DNA from 4 places in the Paenibacillus sp. sgz302164 genome. Region 1 is predicted to be linked to each of the others. Evidence: riboswitches for the same ligand, from Rfam matches in the RefSeq annotation. Region 1 holds a riboswitch; each other region holds the start of a gene.
What was found. A riboswitch is a leader RNA that binds a small molecule or an ion and turns the genes downstream of it on or off. The one in region 1 is predicted to bind cyclic di-GMP.
Positions count from the first base shown of each region.

Region 2: linked by a shared signal. The riboswitch ahead of AC0LWT_RS05300 (S-layer homology domain-containing protein) and the one ahead of AC0LWT_RS38750 (condensation domain-containing protein) in region 1 are both predicted to bind cyclic di-GMP.
Region 3: linked by a shared signal. The riboswitch ahead of AC0LWT_RS18035 (anti-repressor SinI family protein) and the one ahead of AC0LWT_RS38750 (condensation domain-containing protein) in region 1 are both predicted to bind cyclic di-GMP.
Region 4: linked by a shared signal. The riboswitch ahead of AC0LWT_RS01730 (hypothetical protein) and the one ahead of AC0LWT_RS38750 (condensation domain-containing protein) in region 1 are both predicted to bind cyclic di-GMP.

Region 1 is NZ_JBVYOL010000058.1:4,269-11,780, reverse strand. It holds partial or broken gene AC0LWT_RS38750 (condensation domain-containing protein) at 1-1,419, opposite strand, end outside; cyclic di-GMP riboswitch class I at 1,517-1,605, opposite strand; gene AC0LWT_RS38745 (aldo/keto reductase) at 1,890-2,900, opposite strand; gene AC0LWT_RS38740 (FUSC family protein) at 3,109-4,176, opposite strand; tRNA gene AC0LWT_RS38735 (tRNA-Pro) at 4,285-4,358, opposite strand; gene AC0LWT_RS38730 (FecCD family ABC transporter permease) at 4,586-5,560, opposite strand; gene AC0LWT_RS38725 (FecCD family ABC transporter permease) at 5,557-6,576, opposite strand; gene AC0LWT_RS38720 (ABC transporter substrate-binding protein) at 6,594-7,512, opposite strand, start outside.
Region 2 is NZ_JBVYOL010000002.1:406,133-413,644, reverse strand. It holds gene AC0LWT_RS05320 (hypothetical protein) at 1-1,091, opposite strand, end outside; gene AC0LWT_RS05315 (hypothetical protein) at 1,127-1,561, opposite strand; gene AC0LWT_RS05310 (hypothetical protein) at 1,570-2,586, opposite strand; gene AC0LWT_RS05305 (DUF5704 domain-containing protein) at 2,583-4,412, opposite strand; gene AC0LWT_RS05300 (S-layer homology domain-containing protein) at 4,659-5,960, opposite strand; cyclic di-GMP riboswitch class I at 6,016-6,127, opposite strand; gene AC0LWT_RS05295 (SGNH/GDSL hydrolase family protein) at 6,810-7,451, opposite strand.
Region 3 is NZ_JBVYOL010000010.1:114,548-122,059, forward strand. It holds gene galE (UDP-glucose 4-epimerase GalE) at 1-1,001, opposite strand, end outside; gene AC0LWT_RS18035 (anti-repressor SinI family protein) at 1,159-1,374, opposite strand; cyclic di-GMP riboswitch class II at 1,428-1,511, opposite strand; gene AC0LWT_RS18040 (helix-turn-helix domain-containing protein) at 1,695-2,030, opposite strand; gene AC0LWT_RS18045 (helix-turn-helix domain-containing protein) at 2,287-2,622, opposite strand; gene AC0LWT_RS18050 (DegT/DnrJ/EryC1/StrS family aminotransferase) at 2,662-3,786, opposite strand; gene AC0LWT_RS18055 (metallophosphoesterase) at 3,861-4,709, opposite strand; gene AC0LWT_RS18060 (acetyltransferase) at 4,702-5,349, opposite strand; gene AC0LWT_RS18065 (sugar transferase) at 5,367-5,963, opposite strand; gene AC0LWT_RS18070 (EpsG family protein) at 6,000-7,067, opposite strand; gene AC0LWT_RS18075 (glycosyltransferase family 2 protein) at 7,111-7,512, opposite strand, start outside.
Region 4 is NZ_JBVYOL010000001.1:390,997-398,508, reverse strand. It holds gene AC0LWT_RS01735 (MDR family MFS transporter) at 1-788, shown strand, start outside; cyclic di-GMP riboswitch class I at 911-1,003, shown strand; gene AC0LWT_RS01730 (hypothetical protein) at 1,096-1,401, shown strand; gene AC0LWT_RS01725 (DHH family phosphoesterase) at 1,543-2,457, shown strand; gene gloA2 (SMU1112c/YaeR family gloxylase I-like metalloprotein) at 2,595-2,987, shown strand; gene AC0LWT_RS01715 (hypothetical protein) at 2,977-3,102, shown strand; gene AC0LWT_RS01710 (GyrI-like domain-containing protein) at 3,906-4,781, shown strand; gene AC0LWT_RS01705 (alpha/beta hydrolase family protein) at 4,815-5,705, shown strand; gene AC0LWT_RS01700 (THUMP domain-containing class I SAM-dependent RNA methyltransferase) at 6,235-7,386, opposite strand.

The sequences.
Region 1 (7,512 bases):
AAACAGTCCATGGATCGTTTGCTCCTTCGGATATTCCGTCTTCGTCCGATTGAAACCGTCAAGCAGCACGCCTCTCTCTTCCTCCGGCACGACCTCGATCTGCGAAATGGGAGTTTCACTTTGTTCCATGACTTGAGTGAATAAATAATCAAAGTGGCGGATGACGTTTTCTATAGGGATGAGCTTTTCAAACACCTGTATCTGATAGTCAAAATTTACGGCTACATCCGCTTCTCCTTCTTGTCCCCATATCAGAAGTGTAAGCGCATTCCTTTCGTGATGATGCGGCATGCTTACGATCCGGCACGCTGCGCCGTTAAACGATTCTCTCGTTTCCTGTTCTTCAAAAGAAAGCGATATATCAAACAAATTTCCTTTTTCGTGGACATCCTCGTAAACCGCCCGATAAATTTCGCCGAAAGATATTTTCTGATGCCGATAGCACTGCATAAGCTCACGCTTGATGAACTTTATCAGTTCTTTGAAGCTTATATCCTGCTCGGGACTTATCCGAAGCGGCAGCACATTGGCGAAGTGTCCCACGGTCTGCTTATACTGCGCTTTGCCCCGGTTAAAAACCGGGACGCCGATCACCATTTCGTTTCGATTGCAAACCCTGCTGAAGTAAAGGAACAGTATGCCTAAAAAGTAGTGGAACGACGAACAACCTTCCTCCTTACAAAATTCAACCATTTGATCGTACAATGCCTTGTTTATTGTTAAAGTTTCCCTATTGCTCCAAACAGAATCGCCGTAATCATCATCCGTGTTCAAACCTCTGCTTAGCAAAGGCTCGGGAACGGTTCGATATTTGCTCTGCCAGAACTTCCTATCCTTCAAAAAGGCTGAAGAATTCAAATAATTCTGGTTGTCAGAGATAAAATCGGTATAGGAATAGGAAGGTCTGTTCATTTCCCCAATTCCTTGAGCCAATTCATTGTAATTTTCAAACATTTGACTGATGAGGAGGGCAAACCCCCATCCATCAATGATCATATGATGAACTTTAAGTAAAATGAAATATACACCCGGTTCGCCTTGTAATAATTCAAATCGAAAATAATTGTCCTTCGGTTGAAAAATTTTCAAAAACTCTTTTTTCATCCAATCCAGGCAAAAGGAATTCGGATCTTTCTTCCCCGAAAAATCATGAAACGGAGCTTCATAGTCGATTTCCGGCAGGATTGTTAAATAGGGCTCGCCCTTTTTATCAATAAGACGAGTTCTGAGAGAATCATTCTGCCTGATTAACAACTGCATGGACTTCTTAAAGATAGCCGTATCCAGTTTTCCTTTAACCTCAATGTACCCGCCAAGGTTGTAAATAGGTTTTCCAGGGTGCATACTTTGCTCGAGCCATATATCTTTCTGATAGGAACTTAACGGATACTCCTCGATACCTATCACGCTTGTTTCCATAACGTTTCCCCCTGTTCTCCGAATGATTTTTCGCTGCAATAAAAAAAGCCTGTTCCCATAGTTAAGAAGAACAGACGACAAATTTCGCCCAGTTTCCTTCGGCAACCTGGCAATCATGGCTGTTTATCCAGCTTTAGACCCATGGCTTTGTGTCCACCACTTTCGAGGTGTTTACGATTAACGGGAAATAACATAAGTATGTTGTTTTACATCCTTACCAGAAACTTGGCTTCATCCATTTACATAAACGGCCCCCTCCCATAGTTTTATACAGCCTTCCGGTATTCGCCGAGACTTCTGCACAACTTTAGCGGCTTAATTCCGTTAGCATGATGAATCCGCGATCCGCTTAGTTCGCTGTTCTTAGATCGATATACCTATGGAATTAATTGTATTATCTAAAAAATATCGAATTTTGTCAATAAATTCTAAGTTTTTAATAAAATTCATGATAAGTATATTGGTCACAATTACTTCGATCTCAGCACTTGGTTGGAAATGCTGCTGACCATCTCAATCTCTCCGGCTGTCAAGGTAAACTGCATCGCCTTCACATTTTCCTCGGCATGAGTTACTTTTGAAGCCCCAGGTATCGCAAATACGTTCTCTCCGTGGGCATTAATCAACCAATTCAAGGCAATCTGCGTTGGCGTTGCGTTATATTGTTGAGCCAACTGTTCCAACGTTTCAATCAGCGGCTTTGATTTCTGCAAGCCCGACTCCCGGAATGCCGCTGTCCACTTGCGCGGACCCGTGATCGACTTGACCAAGGATGGATTTTTGTGAAATTTGCCGCTTAAGATCCCTTGCATTAATGGGGAGTAGGCGATGATCGCCACGCCGAGTTCTTTAGCCGTATCCAAAATTCCGTTCTGTTCAATTCTCCGGTCGAGCAGGCTATATTTCACTTGATTCGAAACTAAACGAAGGCCATGCTCGCGCAGCACGCGATCGGCCTCGCGCATTTGTTGCGCGGAAAAGTTGCTTACACCCACATATTTAATCTTCCCTTGCTCGACTAAACTAGCCATAGAATTCATCATGGCGGCAACCGAAGCAAAGGAGTAAGGAGAATGCACCTGATAAAGGTGAATCGTCCGGTGATCCAACTGGCGGATACGTTCATCAATCGTTGCCGTGATGCTGCCTGCGGTGCGAAAAGCCGGCCACCATTTCGTAGCGATATTCGCCTGTGCCGCGAGCGTTCCGCCAATCTCATTCAGCGTGCCGGCAAGTAGCTGCTCAGACTGTCCGCCACCGTACGCTTCAGCAGTATCGAACCAATTAATTCCACCTTCCAAGCTGGTCTGAACAATTTGCCTTATATCCTCTCTCCGCAGCGCCGGCCAGAATTTCCCGACGAGCCCTTTTCCGTTGCTGAACTGCCAGCATCCAAGCCCCAGCGGTGACAGCTTTAAATCCGAGTTGCCCAGCTTGCGTAATTGCAATGAAGCTGCCGTAGTTACTGTTTTCTCATCCATGATGCTTCCACCATCTCCCGTAAAATAATGTGTAGAGTTTTTTATAAAATATATGGAAAAACCACCTTCAGAATCCTTTTTTGTTATATCGGTTAAAAAATGGCGATTTATTAACAAAATGTGCTTTATACCATATGATTAACCAAGTTTTTCCATACGGGCGCAAAAAACCGCTGCCCCTTTTCGGGGACAACGGCTCCTCATTTTGCTACTTCAATTTTATGCTTTTCAGCAGCGCATCGATCGGTTCCTTCTCGTCCGTATCTCCGCGATGGTAATGTTCCACAAGCTTGTCCAGCCGCGCTACCTGATGGCCGTAATCGTACATGGCGGCCGCCACGACCGAATGCCGCAGCATACCTCCCGGCCCTTCGGAAAACTGCTCGATGATCGTCGACATAAAACGTTCGCTCTCCGCCTCCATCTCCAGCCCTTCGGAGCTGTCCGCCTTCAGTTTATCATCGAACTTCAGCAGCACGTGCTCGTGGAATTTGATCAACTTCTCCAGATGGCCGTCAAAAAACGCATCGGTTTGCGGTGTGCGCGCCGCCTGAAAATAATGCTCCTCCACGGCGTCCAAAACCTCAAATCCTTTGTAAATGGCGCGCAGCATTTGCTTGTAGATGACTAATTGGCGAATGCGGCTGAAACCGGCGCGCTTAAGCTTTTTAACTTCCTCTTCCATAAGCTTGTATTTATTCGCCAGCGACTGCACAGCCCCCTGCAAACTGTCTTTTTCGTTGCGAAATACGTTCTCCTTCATTTCATCGGAGATAACCGTCCGCAGCAGCAGCGAAAGTTTGTTGAAAACGCTATGGATCTGCGCGGCAAACTGCTCCTTCGGCTTCGGCGGGAAAAAGAGGATGTTGATCAGGCAAGCGCAGCCGATTCCGATCAAGCTGAGCATAAACCGGTTGACGGCAAACTGCCACTCGGACGAAGCGTCCATCACCGCCACAACCGTAACCAAAGTGAGCCCAATCGTTTCCTCCATGCCCATCCTCAGGCAGATGATAATAACCAGAATACATACGATCCCGATTGCAATTATATTGTTGGAGAAAAACATCCCGGCCAGCAGAGCCAGAGCAGCCCCCATAATATTCGTTTGCAGTTGATCCAAAAAATAGCGCCATGATCGGTAGATCGAAGGCTGCATCGCAAAAATAGCCGCTACCGCCGCGATAACGGGAGGGGTAAAGTTCAGCCAAGCGCTGATATATAATGCCATTGTTACCGCAATTCCTGTCTTCCACACGCGTGCGCCGAAAACCACGAAGCCCTCTCCTTTTCCTCTTCATACTGTCATTATATCTAAAAACAAAAAAATAAGCATTCCCGGACAGCCGACTGACTGCGCCGATCATGCTTATTTGTTGAAAGATCGGGACGACACGATTTGAACATGCGACCCCCTGCTCCCAAAGCAGGTGCTCTACCAAGCTGAGCTACGTCCCGAAAGTACCGGTGAGAGGACTCGAACCTCCACGGTTTCCCACTCGATTTTGAGTCACTTTGGATATTATACCACGAGCGGAATTTAAGTCAAGAACAAGGAAAATAAAACCCACGAAAGACTTGCAGAATCTGGGATTTTCGCGGGTTTTTTTGAATAATTCGGAGACAACCGAAAAAGAAACCATTTTTAGCCGTTGGGAAGACTGATCAATCGGACAGGTTGTCCGCTACTTCTTACGCAGCAGTAAAAAGAGAAAATATGGCGTTCCCAGTATGGCCGTAACAATGCCCGCCGGAACCTCTATCGGAGGCATAATGATTCGCCCCACTAGGTCGGCGGTTACTACGAGAATAGCACCCAGCAAGGCTGAAACGGGCAGTACAAGCCTGAAATTTGAGCCCACCAACAGGCGGGCCAAATGAGGAATGACCAGTCCGATAAAGCCAATGGTTCCGGCTACGGCAACAGCGCTGCCTGCCATAACAACAGCAACAGCGATCAGCATGAGCCGCGTTCTCTCCACTCTCATACCCAGCCCACGTACAATTTCCTCACTCAGCAATAGCGCATTAAGAGGACGCGAACAGAATAGAGCGGCGACAAGCCCCATAACCGTCCATGGCCAGATCATCTCCACATGCTCCCAACTGCGCGCATACAAGCTGCCTTTGAGCCAAATCAGCGCCTGCGCAGCAGACGGAGAAAATTTGACAATAAACAACGTAATCAAGGCCTGGATACCTGTGCTGACTGCTACTCCACATAGAGCCAGACGCTCCGGCATAAGTCCGTTTTTGTAAGCCAAACCGTACACTAAAAGTCCTGCGGCAATAGAGCCGCCAAAGGCAAACAGCGGCAGCATAGCAGCCGAGAATGCGGGTACAGCCAGAATCAGCACCACAGTAGCCAATCCGCCACCAGCCGTTACGCCGATCAGATCGGGAGCTGCCAGAGGATTGCGGGTAACACCTTGAAGAATAGCTCCGGCTACTGCCATGTTCACTCCGACACAAATACCGATCAACAGCCGCGGCAACCTGTAATCAAAGGTAATCCCTTCCTTGAAGCGAATCTCCTCTATAACTTGGGCAAATGGAAGATTTACAGCACCAAGATGCAAGCTAAAAAAAATCATAATAAGAAGGAGAACGGCGCTAAAGCTCATTATCCATATCCAGCGATGCTTGCCCTTCCGCATCATGATCGCCACCCTGTCTTCCGGCGCATCACATACAGGAAGAACGGCGTTCCCAACAGCGCAGTAATAATTCCCACAGGAATATCTGCCGGATACAGCACCCACTGTCCACCCAGGTCAGCAAGCAACAACAGATCAGCTCCTGCCAAAGCAGATACAGGAATGATTCTTCGATAATCAGCGCCAACAAGCTTTCTGACGATGTGAGGGACCATCAAACCTACGAAGCCGATAGGCCCTGCCAAAGCAACCGCACTTCCCACCATGACAACGCTCAGAACAAACGCCAGTCCCCTGATTTTCCTAACCTGCTGACCAAGACTGCTGGCTGTCGCTTCACCAAGTGTCAAAATATTAAACTGCCCGGCAATTAATAGCCCTATGACAGCCGCTGGGATGATAAAGAGCAAAGCGATTCGCACATCGGCCCAGGTTGCACCGGACAATTTCCCTGCCATCCAGTACAAAATTTCGGATAAGTTCTCATCGTCCAGAATCAGAAAGCCTGTCGTTAGGGAACCCATTAAAAATGCAACGGCAATTCCAGCCAAAACCAGTCGAGTTGAGGTATATTGTCCTCTCAAGGACAGTATGTACACGATACTTCCTCCAATGGCTGCACCGACAAAAGCAGATAGGAGAATCGTAACCGAAACATCCTTCTGTCCCAAAAGAACGAGCGCCAGCACAACGAAGAAGGAGGCGCTTTGGTTAATTCCCATGACTTCCGGGTCTGATAGCGGATTGCGAGTAATGCCCTGCAACAGACAGCCAGCTACAGCCAATCCCCCGCCAATAATAAGGGCAAGAACAGCTCGGGGAAGACGGACAAACCAGACCTTATAGGCAAGTATATCTGTCTCATCCATACTCGCGATCTCCTGTAAACTGCTCCATCTCAGTCCTTTCAATCCGAGAAAAACGGAGATCGCAACAGCCAGCAGCATCAGAACCCACAAGCTGGAAATCAGAAAGAATGGGAAAGGAGGAGGGTTTGTTATGCCCGTTTTCTGATCCATACGTAATCCCCCCGGAATCAGTTGCTCGGGCTCGTGATTTTCAAAGCTTGTTCAAGAATAAGCTGTGCCGCACGTGGCCCCCGTCCTTTGGACCACAGGTCGCGGCTTACCGCAGTAGCCTGGTTTGCTTTGACAGCCTTGAGGTTCTTGTACAGGGGATTGGACTGCCATTTACCAAGATCACCATAATAAAACAAGTAATCCGGATTGATTTCGCTTAACCGCTCCAGGCTCAGTTTGGCAATGTCCGTTTTGCTCTCCGCAGCAGACAGATCCTTTTTCCCGTCAAAGGCGTAGTTGACTCCAATTGCGGAAAGCAAGGAACCGACGAAAGAGTCTTTCATCCAAACTGTTGAATCATCCTCAAAAGCACCAATGACAAGGACTGTAGGAGCACCCTTCAACTTTTCCTTGCCTGCTTGAATCTGCTTTTCAATCTCCTGCTTCACCGCTTTAGCTTGCTCCTTTTTATCCAACAGGGTGCCAACGCTAAGCAGGTTCTCCAACACTTCCTCATAGCTGTTATCGTCCAGCGCAATCGTCGGCGCAATTGCTCCCAACTGCCCTTTAATCATTTCGTGCCGGTCAGGATTAGCAATGATTAAATCGGGCTTGACGGATTTCAGAACCTCCAGATTGGGCTGTTTGGCTTGTCCCGTATTGGTAATTCCATCTGCCTTGACAGTAGCTTTCAGATAATCGGGAAACCCGGACTCACCGATCCCGACAGTTGCTGCCGGCACAACATCCAGGACAGAAAGCAAGTCTATGAAGGAGTAGTCAAGAGCAGCAATTTTTGTTGGTGCAGCTTTGATTGACGTTTCTCCCCAAACATGTTTCACTGTGAATTCTGAACCGTTTGCTGCCGAAGTGGCAGATGAGGGAGCGGTGCTGTTTGCGGCCCCAGTGACACCCTTTCCTCCATTGGTTGTGGAA
Region 2 (7,512 bases), on a different contig from region 1:
TTTCCAGATGGATCTCTAGTTATAGGCCCGTCTAGTTTTCTTGCCTGCTCTAGTTCTAACCCGACCCTTGCCTCATGGTTTCCTTTATCAATATCAATCTGCCTTGTGGAACCTGCATGAGCCGGATCGTGTGCCAATTCGTCTAACTTTGCTTGAGTTCTTCCTCCAGTATAATTCCCATCCTTATCATAGAGGTTAGGTTTATTACCTTTCCCCGTCCCCCCGGAAGAATCGCTCTTAAAGCTCTGCACCAATTCGCTGCTATCTTTGCCTAGATTTTTCGCACCCTGAAAAGCCATGGAGCTGGCATGGCCGATGACAACCGCACCGGCAATATTTAAGGCCACGCCCGGTACGACGCCAACTAAAGTGCCGTCCAGAGCGGTTCCGATGACCTCACCCACTCCGCCTATCGTTGCTTCCCCAGCAGCTCCTACCATAGAAGCGATATCTCCGACGATCTTCCCCGCCAAATAGGCTTTCGGATGCTCGGTGATGGCTTCGTTCTCTATTATTCCCATTGTCGCATTGCTTAAAGCCGCATTGCCTGCACCCTGAAGAAATGAGCCCGCCACTGTAGATTGGAAAAACTCCTCAATTTCTCCTTCTACATAATCCATCAGCTTGGCTTTCGTATTCACCATTGTCGCGTAGGCTTCAAGTGCTGTCAATCCCAGTTCCTTCAAATTCGCTTGACTTATATCTGCATAAACATGATCAAATAATGCCAACATCACCTTCGCGGTATTGTTAATCGGAGATAGAAAGTCCAGCCCTTTGCTGACGGTATTCTTGACAAAAGAAAGAACACCGCCTACAGTGATTGCCTTGCCTTTTCCATCCGCCTCATCGAATTGGTTCGCTTTTTTTGTAGCGAAGTCCTGGATTTGCTGCAATTCGTAGCGCAGGTCCTGCAGCATCCGGTCAATCGATTGGTAGCCGCTGTCCACATCGGACCGCTGGCGGCTGGACATTGCGAGTCCGTTCATCGCGCTGCGAAGCTGGCTTTGGATGTGCTCCAGCGTCCCGATCGTCGTATGAAGCTCGCTCGCCGTGGCCCGTAGCGTCGACGTGTCTACACGTATTTGCACCTAGGTTCCCCTTTCGTTAGTGGACCGCAGCTCTTTTAATGCGTTACCCTTGCGCCAAAATCGTCATAACTGGATAAATCCCCGTGATAGAACGCCACGTCGCCGTCCATTAGCGTGAACGTGTTACCGTATTTATCCATCATCGTATTGCTGAATCCTTCCATCTGCCATTGGTTGTCCAGCGGCACGTTCTCCCCGGGCAGCCGGTAATAGCGCAAAAAGGGATTCGCATAATCGGCGTTCTTGATGCTCTCCAGGTTGAAATTCACGATGATGTACCCATCCTTCAAAAAGATCGGCGAATGATCGTCCAGCCCGCCATGCGTTCTCCCGTACTCCGCGATGTTCGTGCCCACTGCTACCACATAAGGCGCCGCCGGCAAGCTGTACTCGCCATACCAGTGCTGGATCGAAGCCAACGCCCGCTGCGGATCTACCGAACCGGGCACGCCGGTTTTCGGTCCGATCATCGTCCGCGTCAGCCATGGCGATGTGAACCATGCGTACGCATTGCCGACCCAGGACTTGCGCTTAGCCCGTACAAAAAGTCGCTGACCCCATAGTTGCCCGCCACATACGCAGCCGTATCAGTGAGCTCTTCGCCCGGTACATTACGCATCGTGTCGTTCAGCAGCACATGCCGCTGCTGCTTGTCGTCCGCGGAGCCAATTTTTACAAAATACCTCACCGGTTTCTCTGAGTAGGCGTGGTAGTATAAATCCACCGGAATGCGCCCCGTTCCATCCTTGTTCACAAAATAAAAGGTCGGCGTGATCCGAATTCCATCCCGGCGCCCGAACATGTTCCCCTTCGTCTTCAAATCGAATTTAAAATGATACCCGGTCTTGATCGACACGGTATGGTCATAGCCCGGAAACGGGTGGCTTCCCGGGTGAATCGGCAGCACGTACGGATAGCTGTTGCCCCGCGGGCTTCCGTCGATATCGTTCGTGCCGGTCCAGTACGAAACGCCTGTCGGCGAGATGCCGTCGCTCGTGCGGAACACGTACTGCCAATCATAGTCGCCGATATCCGTGATATGAAAATCGTACAGCCTCCCGATCACCTCCACCGGGATCGTGTTCGTGGCCACATGGTTCGGCCAATCGAAATTGGCGCTCGTTTGTGTCGTAAAGCCCGTAGGCGCATTGATGGCAATCGACCGGAAATGAACCGTATAGAAGCCTTCGTCGATCCACGTCGGCATGATGAACGTCATGTCCGGCTGATTCACCGGAATGTCGACCCAGGTGCCGGCCGTGATGTACGCCGACTTGTCCGCATTCCAGACGTCGAACTCGAAGCGGACTTGCTTGTTGGCGGTGTACTTGGCGTAATCGCCGTAACCGCCCGTGACCCCGTACCCGCCAAAACCGGGGTACGCGTCATGCTGGCCGGTCGTCGGCACGAACACCGTAAACGGCCGATCCAAAATGACCGCCGCCCGCCCTGCGGTGGGCACGACTTTTTCGTTGTGCGCCTGATCGTCGGTCACAGACGGTACATGACCACCGGTGTATGCACCGTCACCGGGTTGATGCCGTCGATCGGATACGTTTTATCCGATCCGCCTTTGATATTCCCCGGGATCAGCGGGTAATAGATCGTGCCGGTCGTCGGCTGGTCCGCCCGGTTGACGAGCGAATTGCTGACGACGTAGCCATTGCCGTACAGCACATCGCGGCCGATTTGCATCGGCTGCGGGATCGTTCCCGGCGTCTGTCCCTGATCGGGGTGCCGGGCATTTTCCATAATCGTAACGCCGTTAAATACGACCAGGTCGTTGTTCACCTGGTTGCGGCCCACGGCGTTCTCCGCCGCCGATTGAAACTCCGGCGGCGTACCTCCGGGTGGCGGGCCACCGCCTGTCCCCAGATTGACCCCGCTGCAAGTAGCGGGGAGAACATGAGCCTTTACATCATCGTTATTATCCGATTGCAGCGTTGGCGCCGTATAACCATGAGGGTCCAACTGAACCGTATCATCGGGATAGCCGCCGAGCGCATAATTCGTGATCGTGGACTTCTCTAATCCGTAGACTTCTAAATTGTCGATCTGCCAGTAACTATATGGCCGTTTGACGATCATAGTTTGGTTTACGGTTTCCTTCATAGGGGCCGGTGGCACCCCTTCCCCGCCGCCCTCCGTCCAGACGTATGTTTTGGTAACTTCAACCGCATACGATACTTCGCCGGTCATATTCGCGAATTGATTTTGAAATAAATACTCCAGCCCCAATACGTTCGCATAGAGGCTTTCTGAAGTCGGGATGCCTTTTAGCACATCGAATCTCTCCGCATCCCGCATATCCGCGCGCAGCACGCCGCTGGCCGCAGGGTTCATGACGGCGTCCTGATTAATCGTTCCTTTGGCCGGGGGGCCGATTTGCCGGGTGCACCTGGGTGGAGACCCGCAGCTGCTGGATACCGTCACCGATGCGGTACCCGTTTGATTGATGCCTGCCGCTGGATCGACATAGCGCGCTGTGATCGTAGCGCTGCCGGCCGAGCTTGCCGTGACCAATCCGCTTGAGTTCACGGAAGCTGCTGCCGGATTCGAGCTTGACCATGTCGTGTTCGGGCTGCTGGAAACATTTTGAGTCGTCCCGTCCGGTTTTGTTAAAGTCGCCGTCAATTGTTTGGTTGCGTTCATACCGGGACTTAAGCAGCCTGCAGGAACGTTTACCGTTAGACCGGCTGCCGCCGGTCGGTATTCGGCAACAATGGTGGTACCGCCGATATTCATCGTTATATTTCGGTTTGTTAAGTGAGCATCCCCTATCACTTGCGGAAACTTGATGTCGCTCGGATCCATCGTGGGGTAAATATATGATTTTGAAATCGGGACCGTTTGTCCATTGTGATCATAAACAGGAGGAAGGTTGTAAGTCACACTTTCCAAATAACGGTACACATTTTCGGTCTTCACTATATCAATGAGCGTTCTCGTGGTTCCGTCTGCTGAAACCAGATATCTTTCTACGGTTAAAGGTTCATAAGGCGTATACGATGCAGGTATATCATAATAATCATCAAGATCATCCGGGTGGGCCCATGGTTCCGCACGTTTAATTTCTTGAAGTGTATAAAAAGGTCCACGCCTTGTGCTCCCGTCGGACGCATTGAACGATTCCATGATTGCGCTGAAATAGATGGGTTGCCCCGGCTGCAGGACAGAGTCAAAGCTGTCAAAAAAATCCCGATCGACCGTAGCTCCGTCAAATTTAAAGGTAGTTCTTACCGGTTCGCCAGGGATTGGCGTATTCGGAAATTGAGTTATATTCGCCGCATTGTTATAAACTACAGTACCGGTTAGATCCATCGGCTTGCAATTGCCACTTGAACATGCCGGAGCACTATGAATCATCCACCCGACAATTCGGTACCGAATACCGGTTGTGGCAGCAGTTGAAGTAATGTCAATTGTTACATCATGTGAACTTTCCTCCAAATAAATTGACACTGGGTAGGCATACGTCCACAAAGATGGCAAAAGCACTAGTAACAGTGCCGTAAGAAATACAATTGATGTATTTTTTTGTAGTTCTTTTCATAGGTTATTTGCCTTCTACTCTGCATGATAGGTTTTATAAGCAAAGAATGCAGCATCAGATGTTATTTTCTTTTCTGCAAGTTGCGAAGCAAAATTTTCTGACGCAATGGCCACATCTGTATAACCAATATACCACACGTCTTTTTCAATATTTTTCGGCCCCCATATATCGACAAACAAATTTTTGTTTTCATCAAAACTGGTTACTCTAAACCGAAACATACTTCGTACCCAATGCTTATTATCGCCGAAAAAAACGATAGAAGGTTCTGGTGTCACAGTGCCTTCAATTCGAATGTGATTTTGCTTCACCCACTCGACATACTTTTGGGCATCACCACTGACGTGCTTCGGAATATTAACGGTTTGTACGAAAGCATCCACCCAGTTTTGGTCTATTGTCTCGTAATCCACATTCAGTATCTGATTGCCAAACTGTGATACGAGTTTAACCCATCGATCGACTGTATCCCTAGAGTAATATCTGGAATCATGGATGATTTCCTTTGCAGTAAAACGGGTCAAATCCGTCTGAAACGGATGTTTATGTTCGTACATTTCATTGGGAATATCCTGTAGGATGTAAGGGAAATCACCGCTATTCGACGGCAGATTTGTTGTGCGAATCGCGCGTCCCCAAGGATCTTTGGGGGCATTCGTGGATTGCTCCGCACTGGCAACGGCTTTTTCATCGACGGCCAGCGAATGACCTCCCTTAACAGTCAAAATGCGTTCAATTGTCGTTACCGCCTGAGCCCGTGTCGTCGGTTGGTCTTCCCCGAGCGTACCCCTATCATCTAGATCGGTAATCAGACCGGCTTTGGTCGCTAGATACATCCACTTCGTGTCATCAATGTTCTTGTCGGCGGTTGCGGCCCTAACAGCCGTTCTGGCCATTTCTTGACGCGTCATCGGCGTGTTCCAATCCCCGCTCGTAAAATCGCTCCGCTTATAAATCCCCGCGTTGGTCGCCGCGTTAACGTAAGGCAAGTACCAGTCATTACCTTCGGTTACCCCTGAGATTGGAATATGAAGCGCGGTATCGACCAGTTTGATAAACTCGGCGCGCGTCACTTTTGCATTCGGTTTGAAGGAGTGGTCCTGGTATCCGTCGACATATCCTTTTTGTACCGCGCCGGCGATGGTCGTCTCCGCCCAATGCCCTTTTGTGTCGCTGAAGCTGCCTGTAGAAGCCGTACCGGTGGCATTTGTTGTTTTCGTGCCTGGCGTAGCGGCGGTTGAATCAGCTTTGACATCCGGAATTGAACTTCCCAGTAGTGCAACAACTGCCAGTGATGTAATCAAATGGGCTCTCATTTTTATGCCTCCATAGTAAAAAAATTACTTTTCCCAAAATAAAAAACCAACTGCCTTTGGCGGCCCGGCTGCCGTTTCCCCGAGGGAAGTCTAGCGACTTGTACCCCGTAGAAGTAGGCCCGTGGCTTTGCGTCCCTGTCTTTCGAACAGGTTTGCCTTTTCAATTCCACTTGGTTCTTAGGTATTTAAAACTATAAAAATAGTACATTAGATTTAATATGAGTTCCATATTAACCCATAAACTAACATATTTCCACAAAAAAAATTATACCTTGCGCTCAACGCGTTTGTTTTACACCCCCCGCTAATTAGCTTTACAGCTTTTAGGTGATCGCTACCTTCAAAAAAAGATTCATCGACACGCCCAAAATAAAAAGCCACCCCCATCGTCGTAAGATGGTACGCAGCTTTTCGGTCTGGCGTGCTAGAACCGGCGGCACATCTGCCTAGCAACACAAAGAAAACCTGCAAAAGTGCAGGTTTTTGCTCGTTGATAGGCTGGCAATGAAACAATTCCTGCAAATGTGCAGGCTTTTCATCGAACACGTGGACCTCAGGCTCGTTTAAGCGAAAATTCCTGTATAATCGCAGGCTTTTCGCCAAAACGAGCCACTTTCATGGAAAAATCCTGCACTTTTGCAGGTTTTCGGGCTGCCTGTGCCTATGCCGATGCTGTGCCTACGCCTATGCCGTGCCAATGCCAACACCCAGCCGCTTCATGAATGACCGCGCCCCAAATCAGCTCCCCCCTGGCTGCCCCAGCAAACGCCACCCAAACCGCGCAGCTTCCAGCGCGCGGCGTTGCACCGCATGACGGCAGCCGGCCGACCATTCCACAATCTCCCGGAATCACTTGTTTCCGGGAAAAGGCACCATAACGGCCTTCAGCCATGTCACGGCCATCAGCATGTCCCCGAGCGGGTTCATATGTACGCCGTCGGTAGTCGAATCTTTGCCTGTTTCACTCGCGATAAAATCGATAAACGCTTGATGCGTGGGCACCAGGATCGCGTCGAACTGTCCGGCGAGCCGGTTGACGATGTCCACGTAAGGGCGCAGCAGCACGTTTCCCGTCGCATCCGGGTACTCCTTGATCACCGTAGGCTGCATGAGGATCGGGCGGCAGCCGGGTATTTGCTTCGTTTGTTCCAGCAAGTGACGGTATACCGCTTCGAATTTGTCGGGGTACACCTGCTCCTCATCCGGTGAGTCCAATTGCCGCCACACGTCGTTGATGCCGATCGAAACCGATACCCACTGCGGCCGGTGATCGAGCACATCGAGCGTCCAGCGTTTTTCCAGGTCGGTCACGCGGTTGCCGGAAACGCCTTCATTTATGATTTTCAGCGAAAGATTCGGGTACGCCGCCGTCAAGTAATCGTGAATCAGGCGAACATAGCCCGACCCGAGCTTCAGGGGATCTTTTTTTCTTCCTTTGTCAGTGATGCTGTCGCCGATAAACACGATCTTGTCCTTGGCTTTAAACGGCACGGTAACGCCTCCTCATGTTGCCGCCGGCAAACGGGCGGCTTTTTACCCCCTCATCCTACGC
Region 3 (7,512 bases), on a different contig from region 1:
CCGTTAGGGTTGTTGAATTGCCAGCGCCAGGCGTCTGCGCACATGTCTTCAACGCCTTTCTCGGCAACCCAGCCTAATTGCTCGCGCGCTTTCGTTGTGTCCGCATAGCACGTAGCCACATCCCCCGGCCTGCGCTCCTCGATGCTGTACGATATTACTTTTCCGGAAGCTTTTTGAAAGGCTTCGACCATTTCAAGCACGCTGTAACCCCGGCCGGTACCGAGATTATACGCTTCGATCCCGCTCCTGGACAGCAGTTGTTCCAATGCTTTTAAATGCCCTTTGGCCAGATCGCTGACGTGAATATAATCCCTGACTCCGGTTCCGTCTACGGTCGGATAATCGTTCCCGTATACCCGCAGCTTTTCCAGTTTGCCGATAGCCACTTGGCTCACATACGGCATCAGATTGTTCGGCACGCCGTTCGGATCTTCCCCGATTCGTCCGCTGGGGTGCGCTCCGACCGGATTAAAATACCGCAGCAGCGATATGCTCCAGCTGTGATCCGAGATGTACAAGTCCTGCAAAATCCGCTCGATCATAAGCTTTGTTTGACCGTATGGATTCGTCGCGTCGAGCGGAAAATGTTCATGAATCGGCACCTGCTCAGGCACCCCGTAGACAGTTGCCGAAGAGCTGAACACCAATTTGCGGACATCGTATTTTTGCATGACATTGCACAGAATTAATGTGCCGGTAATATTGTTGTGGTAGTAAGATAAAGGAAAAGAGACCGATTCCCCCACTGCCTTTAACCCTGCAAAATGGATCACCGCTTCGATCGAATGCTCGCGAAACACCTGTTCCAGCCCCGCAAAGTCGAGCAAATCCAATTGATAAAATGCAAAATCCTTCCCCGTCAGCTCACGGACCCGCTCAAGCGCCTCCGGCTTGCTGTTCATCAGATTGTCGACAACGACGATCTCATAACCCTTGTCAAGCAGTTCGACACAGGTATGGCTGCCAATATAACCTGCTCCGCCAGTTACTAGAATGGACATGATTTCCGTTCCTCCAATTTACGATTTCATTGCGCCGGCGCATCTGCATGCAGCCTTTTTCCAACTTAATGGATTTATGCCATTTTAGCAAATACCAAAAAAACGCCCCACCCTTCTCAAGGAAAAGGATCAGTGCGCTCCGGTAACAAATGCATGATTACACAACGACTTTGCCGGACAGGTCATTATTGGCAGCCCCGGCGTTGATGTTCGTATATTTGGTTAACCCTCTGTCCAACTGTGCGAATGACCCTAAATAAGCTTGCACTTCACCAATTGTTAACCCCAAGCTGCGAGCCTCGCGAATCATTTCTACCCAGTCTGAATCCAAGGGATTGCGTTCCATACCCAATTGCACAAATACTTTAGACATACTATTACCTCCAATGTGAAGTTTGTTTGCAAAAAACCATCTATTAACGGTTTAATAGATTGGGTCGGTTGCACCACTAACTCCACATGCTCCAGGTGCCCACATACGGCGCATGTATCAAAGTATTCCCATAATTAATTATCCAATTGCGGAATAGATCTCAAGGCCTAAGACTGAAACATTTCTCATCAACCTAAGCCTATTATACAACGACCTTCTCCTAAATTCCACCAAAAAATTTGAAAAAAAACTGCTAGGTCATTATTTTTTAGGAAAATGATACTAATGTATCCGCAATAGATAAGTAATTAGTAGGATGCTCACTTGTTGTTTTCCTGGTTTTTCTTCCATTTGCTGAATTCCAAAAATTCGCGAAACTGCTCCTTCGTTACTCCCGAATCCATCGCCTCTTTGACCAAATCCTGCCACTGGCTGTCCAGTTCTTCTTGCACTTTCGGCTGTTCTCCGTGCAGGATCAAGTCGAGCGGCACGTCAAGCGCAACCGCAATTTTTTCCAAAAATTGAATGGACGGATTTTTCTGAATATCTCTTTCCATATTGCTTAAATAAGATTTGGCGACTTCAGCCTTGGCAGCAAGCTCAGATAAGCTGAGTTTTTTTTCCAGCCGTAATCTTTGAATCCTTTTACCAATCACACTTATCATCTTCCTTTTTGCTTTATTCACCATGTTTACGCATATTATAGCAAAGTACCCCTGCCCAGACTATCGCTATATTTTCCAACCGCATACAATTTTCAGAAAAGAAAAAATGCATCTGCACAAAAATGGAGAAATAAAAGCGGTTAAACTTCTATTTGCCATTTAAGGAGATGCATTTCGAAGGCCTACCCCCGGTGTCCGGCGGGTTGCACAAAACAAACTTCGCCCGCCGGACTCTCAGCGCCGCCGTTCACTCGCCGGGGTTCGTCAAACGCCATTTGTTAAACTCAAGGAATTCTTTAAACTGGTGCTTGTTAATACCGGATGACATAGCTTCTTTAATAAGCTGATACCATTCCTGATCCAGTTCTGCGACATTCGTTTCCGGAGCTTCTTGATCAAGAAACCTGTCTACAGGCACCTTCAGAACGGAGGCGATTTTCTCGAGAAATTGTATCGACGGGTTCTTTTGAACATCACGTTCCAAATTGCTTATATATGATTTGGCCACGCCGGCCCGCTCTGCCAGCTCGGACAGAGACAATCCCTTTTCCTTGCGAAGCTGCTGTACTCGAGTTCCTATCATCAAGATCTTCCTTTTTTTAACGATGTAATATATTCCATGCTATCTGACAGCCGCTTTGTGCCGTAATGTGCTTTTCATGCAATCGATAACTCTCGTCTGCTCCTCTTCCATCATCCCGGATCCTGATGGCAAGCATAAGCCGGTGTTAAACAATTTCTCGGAAACACTTTCGTTCTCCGCATGCCGGTAATATTCCGCTCCCCCAAAAAGAGGCTGCAGATGAAGCGGTTTCCAAACCGGACGGGCTTCGATGTTTTCTGCTGTCATTGCTTCGAGTATGGATTTGACGCTTACGCCATGTTGTTCCTCATCCAGGGTGATCACGGTAAGCCATCGGTTCGACCTTGTGTTCTCCAATTCAGGCATAAATTGTATGCCCGGGATGCCGGATAGGCCCTGCCGGTACTTTTCGAAAATGGCTCTTCGAGCACTCACCCGCTCATCCAGTACGCCCAATTGCGCGCGCCCAATCCCTGCCAATACGTTGCTCATGCGATAATTAAAGCCAAGCTCCGAATGCTGGTAATGCGCGGCCGCATCCCTGGCTTGAGTGGCCAAGAAACGCGCTTTTTGCAAATCATCCAGATCATTGGAAACAAGCATGCCTCCGCCGGACGTCGTAATAATTTTGTTCCCGTTAAAGGAATAGATGCCGTACTTGCCGAAAGATCCGCTCGCTTGCCCTTTATACGTTGATCCTAGCGACTCCGCTGCGTCTTCGATCACGGGAATATCGTATCGATTGCATAATGCAAGGATCTCGTCCATTTTCGCGCTTTGTCCGTATAAATTCACCACGATAATGGCCTTGGGCAGCTCTCCCTCACGGTCCGCATCCGCTAACGCGCGTTCCAATGCATCAGGCGACATGTTCCAGGTCTCAGGCTCCGAATCGATAAAGACGGGCACGGCCCCCTGGTAAACAATCGGGTTGGCGCTGGCTACGAATGTCAAGCTCGAGCAAAACACTTTGTCGCCCTGCTCCACGCCCAGCAACCGCAAAGCAAGATGAATGGCCGCTGTTCCAGAGCTTACGGCAGCTGCGCCGTTCATTCCGACATAGGCGGCAAGCTCGCTCTCAAAAGCATCGACATGCGGTCCTAGCGGAGCAATCCAGTTCGTTTCGAAGGCTTGGGCTATGTATGTTTGTTCCTGGCCGCTCATATGCGGAGCCGATAAATAGATTCTTTTTTTCTCCGATGTCACTTGCAACGCACCTTTCCTTCCAGAATGTTGAATTAAGATATATGAAATATAGTAATTTCCGGTCTGCAAAACATGCGGATCGGTAAAAAGCTGGTGCCGATCCCGCGGTTCACGTATAAAGGCATCCGCCTGTCTCCAATGGCGTACAATCCGTCTACATATTTTTGTCCAAGTTCCGGGGTAAAAAATGGCTTGGAGAACGGCTTGCGAATTTGGCCGCCATGCGAGTGTCCCGAGAATTGGGCGTTCACACCGAAACCGGAACAAATATCCGCAAGATCAGGCTCATGTGCCAGCAGCAAAACGCAATCTTGTTCCGACTTCCCTTGCAGCGTCTTCTCGATATCGAAGTGGCCGAACATATATTCATCCACACCTGCGATACATAAGCGCTGCCCATTTTCTTCGATATAGCCGTGCGCATTGATCAACACGCGAAAATTCGAGTTTTGCAGCATCTGAACGGCTTGATCCCTCGCTGCATAATCGTGGTTCCCGAGGACAGCCCACTTTCCGCCGCGCGGCGCGCGCAGTTCCTGGAGCAAGGGCAGCACCGACGGCGACGGCGTTTCCAGCCACCCACGATCCAATAAATCACCTGTAAAAAACAGAATGTCAGGCTGTAAATCGTTGATCATCCGCACGACCCGGCGGAACGATTCGCCATCGTAATGAAAGCCGAAATGCGTATCGCTGAATTGAACGATTTTCCAACCCTTGAAGGCTTCGGGCAGCTTGCCGATCTTGAGATCCACCTTGCGTATCTGATACCAGAATCGCTCCCCGATGGCATCCGCGGTTCCCACTACGCCTGATCCGAGCAAAATCAATCCCGCTTTTTTCAAAAAACTTCGCCGGGATATCTTCTTTGGCTCAGTCATGTGCGGGCTCCGGCATCTTGCTGATCACCTTCGCGGGAGTTCCCACGGCGGTGCTGTGCGGCGGTACCGGACGAATGACAGTAGCGCCTGCCCCAATCACGGACCATTCCCCGACCGTCATTCCCGGAATGACGGTTGCTCCCGCGCCTATCATAGCCCCTTCCGCTACCTTCACATCGCCGGTCAATGTTGCGCCGGGTGCAATATGAGCATAATCCCCGATGCGGTTGTCATGCTCGATGACAGCAGCCGTATTGATGATGGCATGGCGTCCGATTACAGCATCGGCCTGAATAACCGCATTCGCCATAACTACCGTTCCTTGGCCGATTTGAGCGCTCGGGCTGATCACCGCTGTCTTATGGACAAGGGTCAGGTAATATGCATCCGCTACATTCAGTCGCGAAACAACCGCTTGTCTAATTCTATTATTTCCGATAGCGATAATGAACTTCAGTTCTTCCAGTTTGCCCATCACCTGCTGCGCTGCAGAGACAGGACCTTTGAACACGCCGTCTTGCAGCGATAAATCATCATATTTATCATCAAGGAAGGCTCTTATGGTATAGCCCTCTCTCGCAAGTATCATATCGCGAATAACTTTGCCGTGCCCTCCCGCACCGACCACTGCGATGTCCAGCTCAACCACACCCTTCGCTAAGAGAGCTTCGTCCCCCTGAATTTCTCCATGGTGACATGATTATCTTGACTGACTCCTTCGGATTTAAACACTTTATAGAAAGTTAACATCATGATTTTCAAATCCAGGGCAAAGCTTCGATTCTCTACGTACCATACATCCAGCTTGAATTTGTCTTCCCATGAAATCGCATTCCTGCCGTTAACCTGAGCCCAGCCCGTGATCCCCGGCCTGACCAAATGCCGTTTGGCCTGTTCCTCGGTATAGAGCGGCAAATAGTCCATCAACAACGGCCTTGGGCCGACCAGGCTCAAATCGCCTTTGATCACGTTGACCAGCTGCGGCAATTCATCCAGACTAAATTTTCGCAAAATTTTGCCGAAATGGGTTAGCCTCACTGCATCGGGCAGCAAGTTCCCTTCGCTGTCTCGCGCATCCGTCATAGAACGAAATTTATATAAGTAAAACGGCTTGCCGTGTAAACCGGGACGCTCCTGCTTAAATAGAACCGGCGTACCTAATTTGTTTCTGACCAGGACAAACAATACGGCGATCAATGGAGACAGCAGCAAAAGCATCGTGAAGGAAACCAATAAATCGAACAGCCTTTTCATCTTATCAACTCCTTTGCTTCTGAGCGGCACATCATATTACAAGTACAAGTATTTGCTGCCATAATAAATATTCAGGCTGATGACGCTCTCGTAATAGTAGTAAAGGAAATAAAAAACCATGATCAGATAATAAATAAATTTCTGATGTCTCGTGACGAACACCTTCACGACCCAAGGGATCAGAATAAGACTGTACAAGCCGAAATAGATGCTGAATCTCGCAAATATCCACTGCTGCGTCGCGATAAGCATAACGACAACATTCAGCAAGCACATATTGACGATGATATCGCTTTGCGGAAAAATGCTCCTCAGCTTATCTCTTCCGATAAAAGCAAGGACCAGCGGCGCAGCCGTCACAACAACCCGCAAAAAATTGGCGCCATGCGTTTCGAGATTTTGGTATTCGCTGTATTTCGTATCCTGGATCACCGTGAACAGAGCTTGTGAAAATTGGCCGAAGCCAAGCACGAATATGACCGCTATCGCCAGGAATATGTAAGTTTGGTACGTCCACGCTTTTCGCCTGACAATAAAATAAATGGGCACGAGAATAAGCGCGGATTGATGAATAGTCGCCGCCAAAAGAACGACGGCCATATACTTTTTCCAATTTCCGTCCAATATATATTTGGTTGCCGCAAAGAGCAGGGCAGCTGCAAGAAACTGCCTGATGCCGTTCATGGAAACCAGGAACATTCCGCTTGTAATGTATAGAAAGACACTCAGTTCAAACAATCTCGCATATTTATATAGAACAATCAGAATACATACATTTGTTAATAAGGCTACTACGAAGATCAGGAGCTGCGGATCAAGCGATATTTGCTGCAGCAGCATCTGAAATAAATTAAACCCGAAATCCGCGCTAAACAAGGCGCTGTACAAATTGAAGTGATTGGTGCGGTAAGAGTACATATAGAAAACCGTGTCGCCGATATTGTTTCTGAGACCGGAAACGAGAACTATAATGGCGATAACGATGAAAACAAGCATCCTGTTCGGCCTAATATAGACCGGACCTGTCGGGATCGGTTTAGCGACGAATCTGGCCAATAATGAAATCATATACACACTGCATAAAGTAATCCAAAATATCGTCATTCCGCGATCCCTCTCATGATGCAAGCAAAACGTTGCCGCATTTTTATGCAAGCGTCCTATTCTTGTTTTGAATATATACATAGAGCATTACGCCCAGCGGCGTCGCCAATAACGTCGTCCACTTGCAAGGCGATTCCAACAAATATTTGCGGTTGCGGATCATCAGATTGCTGGATACATAATGTACCGCCTCTCTGAATCTCTCCTTATAGGAAGTGGCGTATTGCATGGCGACTTTTCTGAAAAATGAAAAGCCCCGGGGATTTCTCACATATTGTTTGAGCATATTCAAACTGGAGCCGTCGGCCAAATATTCTACATGACATAGAATTTCATTCATGACCAGCAACGGGCACTCTTGATCGATGAGAACATATTTGTAGCTCAGCGGACAGTATTTCTCGCCCGGAAAAATCGGATACGGCGGGCATTTCCGGGTGAGCTC
Region 4 (7,512 bases), on a different contig from region 1:
CGATTAACGTCGGCGTAGCCGTGGGTCCTTTGCTGGGGGCGTATTTCGCGACGCTGGACGGTTCGCTGCCTTTTCTTCTTACGGGCATCGTTTATTTTATTTACCTGGTGACTTTGTGCGTGCTGCTGTCGGTTTTCGGCATCAAGCAAATTGAAGGGGAGAAGAAAGCCCCGGTGACTTTCGCCTCGGCCTGGACCGTTATCCGCAGCGACATTTCTTTCAGATACTACACGATCGGCGGGATTATCGGAGCAATCGGCTATTCGCAGGTGATGGTGACGCTGTCCCAGTATATGCAAAAAAGCTTCGCCGACGGCGTGCAAATGTTCGCGCTGCTCATGAGCGTGAACGCGATAGCGGTGATCGCGATGCAGATTCCGCTGACCCGCTGGGCGGAAAAATACAGCCCGCTTATGGCGGTAACGGTTGGCAACGTCATGTTCGCGCTCGGAGATGTCGGCTTTGCCTTGTCGCATACGACTTTTCTTCTGGTCGTCTCCATGGTCGTTTTTACGATGGGGGAAATTTTGAACTATCCCGCCGCCAGCCTGCTAATCGATAAGCTGGCTCCCGAGCATATGAAAGGAACGTATTTCGGCGCGCAGACGTTTACGAATTTGGGCCATTTTATAGGGCCGTGGGTGGGCGGATTGCTGCTGGTTTATTACGGAGGGCACGTATTGTTCCTCGTTATGGCTGTCGTGACAATAGGCGGAAATTTGTTTTATACGCGCGGATCTCAGCGCTTTCACCGGGTCGGGAATGTGTCTAAAAAAGAACAACTTTGAAAAATGGTTCTAATTACCTAATATAATATTGTAAAATAGGTATAACAGAGTATTCGAATTCGCCAAAACATACCTTATCCTTGATAGTAGTAAAAAGCGATGATTTGACAGCTTTCGATATGGCTCGATAATGGCAAACCTGGCGAAAGCCAGCGACGCAAAGCTACAGGGGCTTCCTTGTTCGTCAGGGGACACGATGCCAGCCAGCAGCCGAAAGTCAGGGCGACGATAACAGTTCCCCCCTCCTTTTCAGACGTAGGTGGGGTTTTGCTTATGAAACAATAAAACAAAGGGAGGATCCAGCAGCATGCAGCCTGAATGGATGCAAAATGAAGAAGAAGTAATTACTTCGCTGTGTGGTAACCATGTTGCCCGTCTGGTACCATCCTCGGATGGACCGAAGTTGATGATTAACCGTGAAGAATACGCGCTGAAAGAAACTTGCTGGGATATAGAAATGTTTCACGGCCGGAGCAGCAGCATTTTGATCTTTTACTGGAAGGGCGAAGTAAAGCTTTCCGTAAAATTTCCGCCGTTATCTCAAGTGGAAGCGTTCCTTTCCAGACTATTCCAATGTCTAACATTCAAAATGAGGACGGTTCAGCCTGTTTAGGCTTACCGTTCTTTTCTTTTGCCTGCGGGGCATTCTAAAGATTTGTTGGATTTGTCAAAAATCGTTGTCACTTGTTGACAGTGACGCTATAATAGATGGAAAATAAAGTAGTTCTGCAGGACTAATTGGAGGATACATAACATGAGGTTGATCACTCGTTCGGATTTTGACGGGCTTGTTTGCGCGATGCTGTTCAAAAAATTGAACATGGTAGACGAAATGAAATTCGTACATCCCAAAGATGTGCAGGACGGCCTGATCGAAGTGACGTCTAACGATATTTTGGCGAACGTTCCTTATGTGCCGGGTTGCGGCCTTTGGTTCGATCATCATTCCAGCGAGTTGGAGCGGATGGGGAAGAGGGTCGAGTTCGAGGGAGAGACGCGGATCGCGCCGAGCGCGGCCAGAGTCGTATACGACTACTACGGGGGCAAAGCCGTTTTCGGCAATATCGACGATATTATGAAAGGCGTGGACAAAGCGGATTCCGCCCAGTTCAGCCAAGAGGATATTTTGAAGCCGCAGGGCTGGGATCTTCTTTCGTTCATTATGGATGCCCGCACCGGGCTCGGACGCTACCGCGATTACCGGATCAGCAACTACCAGTTGATGGAGGACCTCGTGGAGCACTGCGCAACGATGTCTGTCCATGAAATCATGGAACTGCCTGATGTCAAAGAGCGGGTTAACCGTTATTTTGAGCTTGATGCTTTATACCGCGAAATGCTCGGCAAGTACACGCGTACGGAGGGCAATGTCATCGTAACGGATCTCAGAGACGTGGAAACGATTTATCCAGGCAACCGCTTCATGGTCTATGCGCTCTATCCGGAGCAAAATATTTCAATCTGGGTCGTCGACGGGCGCAACAAACAAAACTGCGTAATCGCCTGCGGGCACAGCATCGTCAACCGCACTTCGCAAACGAATATAGGCACGCTCATGCTCAAAAACGGCGGTGGCGGGCATCATGTGGCGGGGACGTGCCAAGTTCCTTACGAAAACGCGAACGAGGTGCTGGAGCAAATTATCGCCACGATGAGAAATGACGGTTAAGAATTAACTTGCAGCCGCAGGAAGGGGAAATCCCGGAGAGCGGCTTTTTTCAGTGATGTTATTGCGCAGGTGAATGCGCTGACGTTATGATAATAGGAGATAGGTGTAGATAAATAGAGAAAACGGAGGGATAGGACGTGAATTTGCAGCGAATTCATCATGTAGCGGTCATTTGCTCGAATTATGAAACATCGAAACGTTTTTATGTCGAGCTGCTTGGGCTCAAGATCATTCACGAATCTTATCGTGAGGAGAGAAAGTCTTACAAGCTCGATTTGCAGATCGGTGATGACGGGCAGATCGAACTGTTTTCTTTTCCCGATCCGCCGGAACGCGTCAACCGCCCGGAAGCGCGCGGACTCAGACATCTTGCATTCGCCGTAGCCGACATGGCCCAGAGCGTCGAAGAGCTTGAAAGCAAAGGCATTTCAGTAGAACCGGTCCGCATCGATCCGATTACGGGAAACAAATTCACGTTCTTTGCAGATCCGGATGGCCTGCCGTTGGAGCTCGTCGAATATGCCGAATAATCCGAATCGGGAAACGGAGCACAAATCCAAGCTGAGCTTTGCCAAAGGCTGCTTGTGGAGCGTGCTGCTGTCGGCGCTGGTGTGGGGTTTGCTGATTTGGTGGTGGCTAAAATAAAAAATCCCCGTCGATTTGCGCCAAAAGCTGCCGCATGCAGCTTCCTGGACAGGTCGTCGCGGGATTTTTTTGCAGACTCGCGGGAGCGGGGCGGAACGTGAGGCATCCCCGTGGACAAGAGGATGAAAATCGATGCATCGGAGCTAAAAAGGAAGACTCGGCTGTCAGAGTTCGAGCATCATTGGCAATGTGCGGAGAAAACCTGCAAAAGTGCATCTTTTTGCTGCTAAATATGCTGCCCACGTGTAATTCCTGCAAATCTGCAGTTTTTTCCGCCACCGTTGCGGGTTGAGCCCTCTCAGAGCGGATAATTCCTGCACATTTGCAGGTTTTTCTCCAAAACTGGCGGTTTTCGCCGAAAAAACCTGCACATTTGCAGTTTTTACAGCAGCAACTCCAGTTAACGAACGGCTGGAATGTGAACCATCGTGCACCGGTCCGGCGAGTTCTGCTCTGCGCTCATTCGGACGGCGAAAAATCGCGCAGGTGTAGAAAGAAAATAAAGTATTAGACTGAAAAATAAAGTTGTAGACTAAGAAAATAAAGATGTAGACCAGGAAAATAAAGTCTTAGACTAACGATGCATCATTAACCGAGGGACGGGCAGATTTGTTTAAAACCAGCGAGACTGAGCAATTTCCAGAGATCGCTCTTTTGGCGAACCGAAGAGTGTGGCTGATCAGGAAACTATCTGCGCTTGGAAAGTAATGTTAGCTGTTGAGTAAAGTGAAATTCCGCAAAAAATATCAAAACAGAGCGTTCCATCTGTCGTAAAGTGAGTATATCGATATGGAGGCATTAAAGTGAATTACAAGGATTTGGTAATCAAGGCCATTACCTATATTGAGGATCATCTGACCGATGAGAGATTAAGCACCAAGGTTATGGAGGCTGCGGGCTATTCGCCGTACCATTTTCACCGGATCTTCCTATCGGTTACGAGAAACTCCGTCTCGGAGTACATACGCAAGCGGAGATTGACACAAGCAGCATACGATTTATTTTATACCAACCAAAGGATCATAGATATTGCCATCCTGTACCGGTTCGAGTCTCAGGAATCCTTCGCCCGAGCCTTTGGGAAAATGTTCTCCATCTCGCCCGGACAATTTCGAAAGCAAAGGGACATGAAGGACACGCTGTTCCGGGCAATGGAGAAGCTTCCTTTGGATGAAGTGGGGCTACAGCATTTGAATGAGAGCGTCTCCCTCGTGCCAGCTATTGTCTGCCTGAATAAGCTGCATCTGGTCGGCATGTCGATACCGGGTGTCAATTCGGACGAAGTCGGAAAGCTATGGCGGAGCTTTAGGCAGCGTTTGTTTGAAATTGAGCGAAAGCCGGATACGGAAGACATATTTTATGCGGTCATTGAACTTACAGGTAGGCAATGGGAAGTCACGTATATCGCTTGTGTCGAGGTGGCTAGCGAGGAGAGTGTAGTTCCCTTGGGAATGGTCGCTAAGCTGCTCCCAGCTGTAACTTATGCGGTTTTTACTCATAAGGGGACATTATCGAGACTCAACGATACGTTCCAGTACATTTATGAAACCTGGTTACCCCATTCAGGCAGCGTTCGTACGAATTACCCGGAGTTTGTGCGTTACGACCATCGATATCTAGGACCGATGAACGAGGATTCGGTATTAGACATCTATATTCCCGTAGGCTCGCCATATTAGGAGTATGTAGCTCAAGGAGAGGAAGAAATCAAGATGAACAAAATAGAAGACATTGTTGAAGGATATGCAGGTTGCTGTGAGGTACAAATTACCGACAACGCATTGAAGGTGACCGTTCCCATGATCGTGATGTATCCGACAGATGCACCGGAACAGACTGATAGGTTAGGGCCGTACTCGTTGGAGGTGGCCAGAGACGCAGCGCCGCTGGAGGGAAAGTTTAGACTAGTCCTCATTTCACACGGTACAGGCGGTTCACCGCTTGTGTACCGGTCGCTCGCTCGGCATTTGGCGCGCAGCGGCTTTATCGTTGGCCTTCTCGAACATCCATTTAATAACCGCAATGATAATAGTTTGGAAGGTACTGTCCAAAACCTCACCTATCGCCCCCGGCACCTTCGCATGGCAGCCGACTGGTTTTTTGAAGATGAGAGGTTTAAGGGTCTTCTACAGCCGGGAGGCTATTCGGTCATCGGGCATTCCATGGGGGGCTACACCGCGCTTGCAGCAGCTGGCGGTATCCCGACCTCCTTCCCTACTGAGAGCCCGGATGGGAAGCCGCAGCAGATCGATATCCCTCATGATTCACGCATCCGGTCCCTGATTTTGCTAGCCCCGGCGTCCGTTTGGTTCCGTAATGAGGGAGCATTAAACAACGTTCGGCTCCCCATTCTCATGTTGGATGCCGAGCGAGACCCTTACGCACTTCCTTTTCACGCGCAGATCATCATGAATGGTGTTGCTGAACCGCAAATGATTCGCTATCGGACGGTGGAGAATGCCGGACATTATTCCTTCCTGACTCCTTTCCCAGCTGAGATGATTTCACCAGCCTTTCCCCCCTCGCAAGACCCTCCCGGCTTTGATCGCGTGCAATTTCACGAAACGCTGAAGGCTGAAGTAGTAGAGTTTCTGTTGACTTAACATTAGGAACAATCACTTTCCGTCGAAATCAAATGTTAACTGAGAGTTCGATTAACTAATCGTTACGCAAACTGGGGAATGTTAGTTCAATATCAGGCTGAAACAGCAGCGGCAGTCTAAGACTTTATTTTCACGTCTTAGTCCGCCGCTGCTTACTTTATTGGAACAGTCTAAAACTTATTTTGCGAAGGCTGCCAAATTAATAATTGAAAAACCACATTAGATCAACAACTCCAGTCTAGAACTTTATTTTCAACGAACAGCAGGAGCTGCATTTCGGCTGAGAAAAGCCTGCGTACGCTGCCGGCAAGCCAGCGGCCCGATTGTGCTTGCGGTGCAGCAGCACGGGTGCGGATTGCCGGGAAAGCGAAGCTGGGCATATCCGCTGGAAAGACGCCCCATCGCCGCAGACTTGGTGGTCGGCCGACCGCCGTCATGCAGCGCAAATCTGAGCGCTAGGAACTGCGTGCGCGGTTGCGCTTTGGAAGCGTCTTTTTGCATGCGCTGGCTGCGCCAAGCCCGGCGGCGGTTACAACGAGCCGGCGGGGTTGCGCGGCGGCAGCGGCCCCAGATACTGGAACAGGTTGCACTCGATCCGGCCGTTGAACAGCTTGCGCTTTTTGTCGGCGCGGCGGCTCATGTAGTGCTCGAGCTGCTGGCTCGGGCTCAGCACGAACACGCTCCACGTGGGCAGCTGCCCCGTGATCGAGCCGAGCTGGCGCAGCGCCAGCTCGACTTCTTTCGGATCACCAAGCCTCTCCCCGTAGGGAGGGTTGGTGATCACGCAGCCATAGTCGCCGCGCGGGCGGGCTTTGGCCACAGGCTCCACGCGCAAGCGGAGCTCCTTGGCCAGCCCGGCCGCCTTGGCGGCGGCCAGGGCGACATCGATGGCTGCGCCGTCGATGTCGCTGCCGACGATGTCCAGCGGGACATCGTCGCGGACAGCGTCGTAGGCCTCGTCGCGGGCCTGCTCCCACAGCTCGGGCGGGACGATGTCCCACGCCTCGCTGGGAAAGCTGCGCCTGAGGCCCGGCGCAATGTTCCACCCGATCATCGCAGCCTCGATCGGGATCGTACCCGACCCGCAGAACGGGTCGTAGAGCGGCCGCTCAGGCCGCCAGCGGCTCAGCAGCACCATCGCTGCAGCCATCGTCTCCTTGAGCGGCGCCTCGGTCACAAGCTTGCGGTAGCCGCGCTTGTGGAGGCTTGGGCCGGTCGTGTCGATAGTCAGCGTCGCCAAGTCGTTCAGCAGCGCGACCTCGATTACGTAGCGCGCGCCGGTTTCGGCAAACCATTCGGTGCCGTAGCGCTGCTTCATTTTTTCCACGACCGCTTTTTTCGCGATTCCTTGGCAGGCGGGCACACTGGAAAGCTGGGATTTATGCGAGCGGCCTTCGACCGGAAACTCTGCGTCGCCGGGGATGAAATCCGGCCAAGGCAGCGCTTTGGTGCCTTCGAACAGCTCGTCAAAGGTGAGCGCGGGAAATTGGCCCATCAGCACGAGAATGCGGTCGGCGGTGCGCAGCCACAGATTGGCCCGGCAAATCGCGAGCGCGTCTCCCTTGAACAGCACGCGGCCGTTTTCGACCGTCACCTCGTTATAGCCGAGATCACGGACTTCCCGTGCGACAATGGCTTCAAGCCCCATCGGGCAAGTGGCAATAAGTTGTAGTTGTGACATGCGGTTATTCCTTTCTATTCTTGAATGCCGGCCTCATGTCTGCCGTGCGGAGCTGCAAACGGACAGATTCGGGGGGCAAGTTGTATATCGGCTGAAAAACTCATACAATTATCAAGTATAGGGCAA